DNA from 2 places in the Microbacterium sp. NPDC058269 genome. Region 1 is predicted to be linked to the other one. Evidence: predicted binding sites of a transcription regulator. Region 1 holds the regulator's gene; the other holds the start of a gene.

Region 1 (4,680 bases):
AGCGTCACGGACGGCCTGGAACGCGCCGACACCGGGCACGACGAGACCGTCGGCCTCGAGAGCCTCCTTGCGGTCCCGCGTGAGAACGGCATCGGCACCGGCGGCGACGAGCGCCTTGACCGCAGAGTGGACGTTGCCCGACTCGTAGTCGAATACCGCCACCCGGGGTGCTGCGCTCACAGCGCGCCCTTGGTGGAGGGGATGCCGTCGACGAGCGAGTCCAGCGCCTTGGCCTGACGGAAAGCACGGGCGAACGCCTTGTACTCCGCCTCGGCGATGTGGTGCGGGTCACGTCCGCCGAGCACGCGCACGTGCACGGTCAGAGCCGCGTTGAAGGTGATGGCTTCGAACGAGTGACGCACCAACGAGCCGGTGAAGTGCCCACCGATGAGGTGGTGCTCGAAACCTGCCGGCTCCCCCGTGTGCACGAGGTAGGGACGACCGGAGATGTCGACGACGGCCTGCGCGAGAGCCTCGTCGAGGGGAACGAGCGCATCGCCGTAGCGGGAGATCCCGGACTTGTCGCCGAGAGCCTCGAGAATCGCCTGGCCGAGCACGATCGAGACGTCTTCGACGGTGTGGTGCGCGTCGATCTGGGTGTCGCCGGATGCCCGCACGGTCAGGTCCGTCAGGGAGTGCTTCGCGAAGGCGGTGAGCATGTGGTCGAAGAACGGCACCGACGTGTCGATGCGGCTCGCCCCCGTGCCGTCGAGGTTCAGCTCGAGCTCGACGGTGGACTCCGACGTGCTGCGTACACGGCTCGCGGTGCGCGGGGTCAGTGCGGGGGTGCTCATGAAGCCGATCCTATCGAGGCCAGGGCATCGAGGAATGCGGTGGTCTCGGCCTCGGTCCCCGCACTCACCCTCAGGTGTCCGGGGATTCCGACGTCGCGCACCAGCACGCCGCGGTCATACAGCTGCTGCCAGGTGGACTTCGGGTCTGAGACGCCGCCGAACAGCACGAAGTTCGACCACGACTCATGGGGGTGGTACCCGAGCGCTTCGAGTGTCGCCGTGATGCGGTCGCGCTGTTCGACGATCTCCTCGACCATCCCGAGCATCACGTCTGCGTTGCGCAGCGCTGCGACGGCCGCCGCCTGGGTGAGGGCGCTCAGGTGATAGGGCAGCCGCACCAGTCGCAGCGCGTCGATGAACGCCGGGTCGGCCGCGAGATAGCCGACGCGCGCCCCGGCGAAGGCGAAGGCCTTGCTCATCGTGCGCGACACTGCGAGCCGCGGTCGTCCTTCGAGCAGCGTCAGGGCGGAGACCGCGTCGCGCGGCGCGAACTCCTGATATGCCTCGTCGACGATCACGATACCCCTGGCCGCGTCGTACACGGCGTCGATCACGTCGAGACCGAGCGGGGTGCCGGTCGGGTTATTGGGAGAGCAGAGGATCACCACGTCAGGATCGGCCGCCCGCACCTGCTCGGCTGCCTCCTCAGGAGTGATCGTGTAGTCAGACTGACGGGTGCCGGCGACCCAGCGTGCCCCGGTCCCCTGCGCGATCAGCGGGTACATCGAGTACGTCGGCGCGAATCCGAACGCGGTACGCCCTGGCCCGCCGAACGCCTGGAGGATGTGCTGGAGCACCTCGTTGGACCCGTTGCCGGCCCAGATCTGCTCGGGCGTGAGCCCGTGCCCCAGGTACTCGGCGAAAGACTCGCGGAGGGTGGTGAACTCTCGGTCGGGATACCGATTGACATCACGGATCGCGACGGCGATATCGTCGAGGATGTCGCTCGCCACCGCATCGGGGATCGGATGCGTGTTCTCGTTCACGTTGAGCGCGATGGGAAGCGGCGCCTGCGGAGCGCCGTACGGCGTCAGTCCGCGAAGATCGTCACGTAGCGGAAGATCGTTGAGGGAGAGGGTCACCCTTCCCATGTTAAGCGGCACCCCGACTCGATGACGCAAAGTTGCTGCGGTGACGCCACGGCCGGATCAGTTCACATCCGGATCAGTTCACATACTGAGCCGGGATGGCCAGCGTCTGGCCGACCTGGAGCTCACCGCCGCGCAGCAGGTTCATGCGGCTGATCTCCCCGATGACGTCGCGAGGATCGGCTTCGGGGGCGACACCGGTGGCGATCGACCAAAGAGTGTCTCCGGGCATGACCGTCACGGTCTCGACACTGACGGCGGCCGTGTCTGCGCCCGAGGCGATCGCACTGCCGCCGCTGAGAGCGGCGAAGGCGATGCCGATCGCGAGGGGCACGGAAGCGAAGGCGAGCAGCACGGCGCGACCACGCGTCGTCAGTCGGAGTCGCGTCGAAGGACGGGGCGACGCCGGGATGACTGCTGCGGTGCTGAAGCCGATGCTGCTCATGTGGTGCTCCTTAGCCTGTCCCGGAACGGTGAGGCTGCCGGGGAAGTTGGCGTAGCGTTCGCATTCCCGTCTCGGCCGGGAGCCGTGAATGCGAAGCTACGTACCGAATATATCTTCGAGTTCGAACATCTGTCAAGTATTCTTCGAAACCACACCGGGAAATAGGCCGACACGCTCGAACAGATCTTCCAGATCGGCCCGATTCTCGGATACGGTTTCGATAAGGACACCCCACCACGGGCCTCCGACATTCGAAGAGGGACGTCGGAACACGCACCTAAGGAGCACCATGAGCGAGAACTCCGCACCCGAGTCGGAGGCACCGCGCACGCGTCGCCGGAAGAGCCTCAGCCCGAAGCAGATGGCGATCCTCGAGGTCATCCAGAACTCGATCGCGCACCACGGCTACCCGCCGAGCATGCGCGAGATCGGCGACGCGGTAGGCCTCAAGTCCCTCTCCAGCGTCACCCACCAGCTCGGGCAGCTCGAACTCAGCGGCTACCTGCGTCGCGACCCCGGGAAGACGAGGGCGATGGAAGTGCTCATCGACCTGCCCGGCGCCAGCACCGAGAACCCCGCAGACGTGGCGACCCCCGTCGGCGACGCCGCGCTCGTCCCTCTCGTCGGACGCATCGCGGCCGGCGTGCCGATCACCGCCGATCAGCAGGTCGAGGAGATCTTCCCGCTCCCCCGCCAGCTGGTGGGCAAGGGTGATCTGTTCATGCTCAAAGTCTCCGGCGAGTCGATGATCGACGCCGCGATCTGCGACGGCGACTGGGTCGTCGTGCGCTCCCAGAACAGCGCGGAGAACGGCGAGATCGTCGCCGCGATGCTCGACGGCGAGGCCACGGTGAAGGTGCTGCGCCGACGCGACGGCCACACCTGGCTGCTTCCCCGCAACTCCGCGTTCGAGCCCATCCTCGGCGATGAGTCCGTGATCCTTGGCAAGATCGTGGCCGTGCTCCGCGCGGTCTGACGCTCGACAACACGACGAAGGCCCTCCCGGGATACCGGGAGGGCCTTCGATGTATGCGCACGCGGCACCTGGGCCCATAGGCTCGAAGCATGTCGTCGCCCTACGGTTCATGGCCCTCACCCTTCTCCGCGGCCTCTGTCGCCGCTTCCTCTCCGCGCATCGACGGTGCCCGCTTCGTCGGCACCGAGATCTGGTGGGGCGAGTCGGTGCCGGCCGAGAAGGGTCGGGTGACGGTACGGAGCTCCTCCGGTGCCGAGATCCTCCCCGCCCCCTGGAATGCGCGCTCGCGCGTGCACGAGTACGGCGGAGGGTCCTGGACGGCCGATGACCGCGGCACCCTGTACTTCGTCGACGCAGGAGACCAGCGGGTCCGTCGTCTGACCCGCGGAGGCGACCTGACCGCCCTCACGGCGCCGGGTCCCTCCCATGGAGGTCTGCGTGTGCAGAACGGTCGACTGCTGGCCGTGCGCGAAGACCTCTCGACCACGCCGCATCTCCGCGCGATCGTCGAGATCCCGCTCGACGGGTCCGCCGCCGAGGACGCCTCCGCGATCAAGGTGGTCGTCCAAGGGGACGGGTTCTTCGCCCATCCCGCCCTCTCCCCCGACGGGACGCGTGTCTCATGGGTCGCCTGGGACCGGGGACGGATGCCGTGGGAGGGCGCGCGGGTGCAGGTCGTCCGCGTCGACGGCGGGACGCCGCACACGATTCCCTCCCGGGCGGCTCTGCAGCCGGAGTGGCTCAGTGACACGGAACTGGTCTTCGCCGACGACCCCGAAGGTCGGTGGGCCCTGCACCTCGTCGCCCTCGACGGAGTGGTCGCCGCCGGCCCGGCGCGGCCACACGCCCCTTCCGAGGCCGACACGGGCTACGGGCTCTGGGTGCTCGGGAACCGCTGGTATCAGCCGCTCGAAGACGGCCGTATCGTCGCCGTCCGCACCAACGGACGCGACGAGGTCGTCATGATCGACGCCGACGGCGGTGTGAGCGTGATCGACCTCCCGGGTGATGGCCACGTGAGCATCGACGCCGTCGACGGCACCCGCGTGCTCGTCTCCGGGAACGGCTCACGCGCGGCGGCCGGCCTGTGGTGCGTCGACGTCGGCTCGGGAGAGGTCGTCGCGGTGCGCGGCGGCGATCCGGTCGACCCGCTGTGGATGCCCGCCGCGATGCCGATCGAGATCGACGGCCCCCATGGCGCGGTGCACGCGTTCGCCTATCCACCCGCCAACCCGGAGACGACGGTGTCCGACGACGAGCTCCCGCCCTACATCGTGCTGGTGCACGGTGGACCGACGGCACACGTGACCGGCGCGGCATCAGCGGCGATCGCGTTCTACACGAGCCGGGGAATCGGCGTGCTCGACGTGAACTACG
Region 2 (4,680 bases), 740 kb from region 1:
ATGCGGATGCCGGCTCAGCGCGTCCCGGTCACAGCGAGCATCAGACGGGTCTCGCGCTCGACGTGGTGGCATGCGGCTCGGCGTGTGGCGGGCTCGACGGCTTCGGCGGGACGGCACAGAGCGATTGGGTCGCAGCTCGCGCCTGGGAGTACGGATTCATCGTGCGCTACGAGCAGGTCGGCACTCCGGTCACGGGCTACGCGCCGGAGCCGTGGCACCTCCGCTATGTCGGGGTCGACCTCGCCGCGGCGTATCACGAGGGCGGATTCCACACGCTCGAGGAGTTCTTCGCGCTGCCCGCCGCCCCTGATTACTCGCACTGAATCGGGGAGGAGCGCTCCGGTTGCGGCATCCGACAACCGCGGTACCCAGTGTCACCGTTTATGGGATGCATTCTCACAACGTCCTGTCCTCGACTCCCTCTGCGACATAGAATCGCCGGAGCAACGATGCATGAGACGTTCAGGAGGACGGCATGGAACGCGACATCTACGACGAGGATCACGAGGCATTCCGGGACCTGGTCAAGGACTTCGTCAAGCGCCACGTGACGGGCGAAGCGATCGAGCGGTGGGATGCCGCGGGAGAGATCGACAGGGCCACCATGTTGGCGGCCGGCGAGGCCGGTCTGATCGGACTGTCGGTCCCCGAGGAGTTCGGTGGCGCCGGAATGCTGCAGGACTACCGCTTCCGCACGATCGTCATGGAGGAGGTCATCGCCTCCGGTGCGGGTTCGCTGGCCGGTGCCTTCGGCATCCAGGACGACCTGGCCGTGCCCTACCTCGTACACATGGGAACGCAGGAGCAGAAGGAGAAGTGGCTGCCCCGCATGGCCACGGGTGAGGTGCTCGGCGCGCTCGCCATGACCGACCCGGGCGCGGGGTCTGATCTGCGTGGCATCAAGACCAACGCCAAGAAGGTCGACGGCGGCTACATCCTCAACGGTGCGAAGACGTTCATCTCCTCGGGCACGACGGCCGACGTCGTGGTGACCTTCGTCAAGACCGGTGAGGGCAACCGTCCAGACGCGTTCAGCCTGCTGCTCGTCGAGAAGGGCATGGAGGGCTTCGACCAGGGCAAGAAGCTCAGCAAGATGGGCTTCCACGGCTGGGACACCGCGGAGCTCAGCTTCACCGACGTGTTCATCCCCGACGAGAACCTCATCAGCGGCAAGGAGGGTCAGGGGTTCATCCAGCTGATGCTCAACCTGCCGCTCGAGCGTCTCTCGATCGGCGTCGCCGCGGCCGCGGCCGCGCAGGCCGCCCTCGACTGGACCGTCGCCTACACGAAGGACCGCGAAGCGTTCGGCGAGCGCATCGCCGACTTCCAGAACACCCGCTTCCGGCTCGCCGACATGGCGGCGACCACCGACGCGATGTGGGCGTACATCGACCGCGCGCTGCTCGCCTACAAGAACAGCACGCTCACCGCCGAGGACGCCGCGAAGGTCAAGTTCTGGGCCACCGAGCGCGAGTGGGAGGTGCTCGACACCGGCGTGCAGCTGCACGGTGGCTACGGCTACATCATGGAGTACCCGATCGCCCGCGCGTTCACCGATGCTCGGGTGCACCGCATCTACGGCGGCACGAACGAGATCATGCGCGACCTCGTCGGCCGTCAGATCGTCGGCAAGCGCTGACGCCATGATCGTGAAGAGGCCCCGGATGCGATGTCCGGGGCCTCTTCACGTCTCGGGATCGCCGTCGAGGCGTGGACAAGGGCGGTGCGGCCGGGTTCAATCGAGGACATGACACACGCGCTCCCGCAGATCCTGGATGACCACGTCGCGCGAGGCACCGCTCCGGGGATCATCGGTGTGCACGGAGACCCGGGCGGGCGGGTCGAGATCGTCACGGCCGGCGATCTCCCGGCGGATGCGATCGTTCGCATCCAGTCGATGACGAAGCCGATCCTCGCGGTCGCGGCCCTGCGTCTCGTGCAGGAGGGGCGGCTCGGACTCGACGACCCCGTGGAGCGGTGGCTGCCCGAGCTCGCCGCCCGCCGGGTGCTGCGCGCACCGGATGCTCCTCTCGATGTCGCCGAGCCCGCGACGACGTCGATCACGCTGCGGCACCTGCTCACCAACACCTCCGGGTACGGCGTGCAGGTCGTTCCGTCGCCGCTGGCGGAGGCGATGATCGGGAACCGGACGGCTGCGGGGCAGGAGCCGGTCGCGATGGGGGCTCAGGAATGGCTGGAGGCGATCGCCACGCTCCCGCTCGCATTCGAACCCGGCACCGGATGGCGGTACCACCACTCCTTCGGGATCCTCGGGATCCTGCTCTCGCGGGTGGTCGACGGTTCGTTGGAAGATCATCTGCGACGCGACCTCTTCGCCCCGCTCGGCATGGTCGACACCGGGTACACGGTGCCCCTCGATCGGGCGCACCGGCTGCCCGCCGCGTATCGCCACGATGGTGGGACACTGGTCGAGATCGAGCCCGCCGCCGGGGGATTCTCCGTCGCGCCCGCTCCGTTCGACCTCAGTCATTCGGAGCTCGTGTCCACCGCAGCCGACTATGCGGCTTTCGCGGGGATGCTCGCCGCAGGGGGACGGCATGACGGCAACGTCATCATCGACCCCGAACTGCTCGCTCTGATGCGCACCGACCAGGTGTCGTCGAGCGCGAAGACCGACGACAGCTTCTTCCCGGGGTTCTGGGAGGGCACGGGGTGGGGATTCGGCGTCGCGGTGCAGACCGCGGGAGAGCACGCGGGTCGCTACGGCTGGTCGGGCGGGCAAGGGACAGACTTCTGGATCGATCCGGATGGCTCGTATCGCGTCGTGCTGAGTCAGGTCGAGATGGGCCCGGAGATCATGGGGCTGTTCGCCGACGTGCAGTGACGCTCTCCGGCGCCATGGGGCATCCGACTGGCGCACTCTTGCCGGCGAGGCGTCGCTCGATGTTCTCAGGATGCCGGTGCACCGGTATTCATTCGAACACAGCTTCGAATGTCGGTCGTGGTCGCGGTAAAGTCAAGTATGTCGAAACTGACCGCGTTGCACGAGGCGATGTCCCGTCTCGATGAGGCGTGGTCGGATGCGGGTGACTCGGGAGAGCTGTCGCGTGAGCAGTTGATCGAGGTGAGTGAGTCGATCGGAGTGCTGCGGCGTCGGTTGGATGCGGTGCATGTCTCGGTGGCGGCGTGTATCTCCCGCGAATCCCGCCCGGAGCTCGGGGCTGAGAGCCTAGCCAAGCAGCAGGGCTTCCGCAACCCGGCGACGTTGATCGCCGTAGCCACGGGGGTGTCGACGGGTGATGCGTCGCGTCTGGTCAAGGTGGGTGAGGCGACGGCCCCGCGGAGTGATCTTCTGGGGGCGCGTCTGCCGGCGAAGTATCCGTTGGTGAGTGCGGCGCTGGATGCGGGTGCGCTGGGTGCTCCGGCGGCGGCGTTGATCATCGCGGCGCTCGATCGGTGCCGGGTTGCCGCGGGGGTGGATCGCGTCGCCGAGGGGGAGCGGATGCTGGCGGAGAAGGCGGCAGGGCTCGCGCTTGATGATGTGCGCACGCTCGTGGTCCGGGTGGAAGCATGGCTCGACCCGGATGGGTTGGAGCCGAAGGAGGAAGAGCGGCGTGGCAAGCGGGCGTTGTCGCTGTTCGAGCGTGATGGCATGGTGCATCTGAACGCGGTGCTCGATGTGGAGACCGCGGCGCCGGTGGTGACGGCGATCCGGGGGTTCGTGACGGCGGCATTCGCTGCGCGCAAGGATGCGCCCGATGGGGACGCGCCCGATGCGGATCGGCGGACGGTGCCGATGATCCAGGCCGATGCTCTCGCCGTGTTCTGCGCGCACGTGCTCGGGTGCGAGCAGCGCGTTCCGGTGGCCGGAGCGACCGTGATCGTGCGGATGGACCTCGACGACCTGGAAGCCGGCACCGGATCGGCGACCGTGGACGGTGTCGATCAGCCGGTCAGTATCGGAGCCGCACGGCGGATGGCGGCCGGGGGTGGGGTGATCCCCTGTGTTCTCGGCGGCGACAGTGAGATTCTCGACTGGGGTCGGGAGAAACGGTTGTTCACCCGGGCGCAACGCCTGGCATTGGTGGAGCGGGATGGGGGATGCGCGATGTGCGGGTTGCCACCGGAGATGACGAAGGCGCATCACATCCGCTGGTGGAAACGCGATCACGGGCCGACCGATCTCTCCAACGGAGTGCTGCTGTGCGAGACCTGTCACCATCGCATCCACGACAACGGGTGGGAGATCCGCATCGACGCTGCCGGGAGCGGGACCGCGAGCGGAAGTGGAAGTGGGAGCGGGAGCGGAGGGCGGGTGTGGTTCATCCCGCCTCGATATGTCGACCCCGCGCGAACCCCGAGGCTCGGCGGGCGCGCACGCTTCGACATCGCCGCCTGACGACTCAACGCCCGCCTGACGACGCCGCGAGTGATGACGACGCGAGCGATGACGTCGATGCGTGACGTCTGCGGCTGCGCTCGCAAGGTTCAGCGGTGCTTGCGGACTCCGGCCCTGTCGCCACCGGTCGCACCGACTCCGGCCCTGCCGAGACCGGTCGCACCGACTCCCGCCCTGCGCAGGCGGTCGGCGATCAGGATGCCGAGGGTCGTGCCGCCAACGCAGCTCGCGATCGTCACGGCGAAGAACGCGATTTGGGCGAAGAGCGACATCGACCCGAGGTCGAACCATGCCCACGCTGAGATCGGGTACACGATGCC

Evidence for each region. The regulator LexA, encoded in region 1, represses DNA repair genes until DNA is damaged. The targets are predictions, from matches to a motif close to TCGAACANNTGTTCGA.
Region 2: the regulator LexA is predicted to act here: its motif matches at 2,938-2,953, upstream of ACFVWL_RS09685 (DUF222 domain-containing protein).

What each region holds. Positions count from the first base shown of each region.
Region 1 is NZ_JBHVXT010000002.1:1,044,585-1,049,264, reverse strand. It holds gene hisH (imidazole glycerol phosphate synthase subunit HisH) at 1-180, opposite strand, end outside; gene hisB (imidazoleglycerol-phosphate dehydratase HisB) at 177-794, opposite strand; gene ACFVWL_RS13435 (histidinol-phosphate transaminase) at 791-1,876, opposite strand; gene ACFVWL_RS13430 (LysM peptidoglycan-binding domain-containing protein) at 1,959-2,327, opposite strand; gene lexA (transcriptional repressor LexA) at 2,617-3,303, shown strand; gene ACFVWL_RS13420 (S9 family peptidase) at 3,393-4,680, shown strand, end outside.
Region 2 is NZ_JBHVXT010000002.1:303,308-307,987, forward strand. It holds gene ACFVWL_RS09670 (M15 family metallopeptidase) at 1-323, shown strand, start outside; gene ACFVWL_RS09675 (acyl-CoA dehydrogenase family protein) at 476-1,639, shown strand; gene ACFVWL_RS09680 (serine hydrolase domain-containing protein) at 1,748-2,845, shown strand; gene ACFVWL_RS09685 (DUF222 domain-containing protein) at 2,984-4,360, shown strand; gene ACFVWL_RS09690 (ECF transporter S component) at 4,450-4,680, opposite strand, start outside.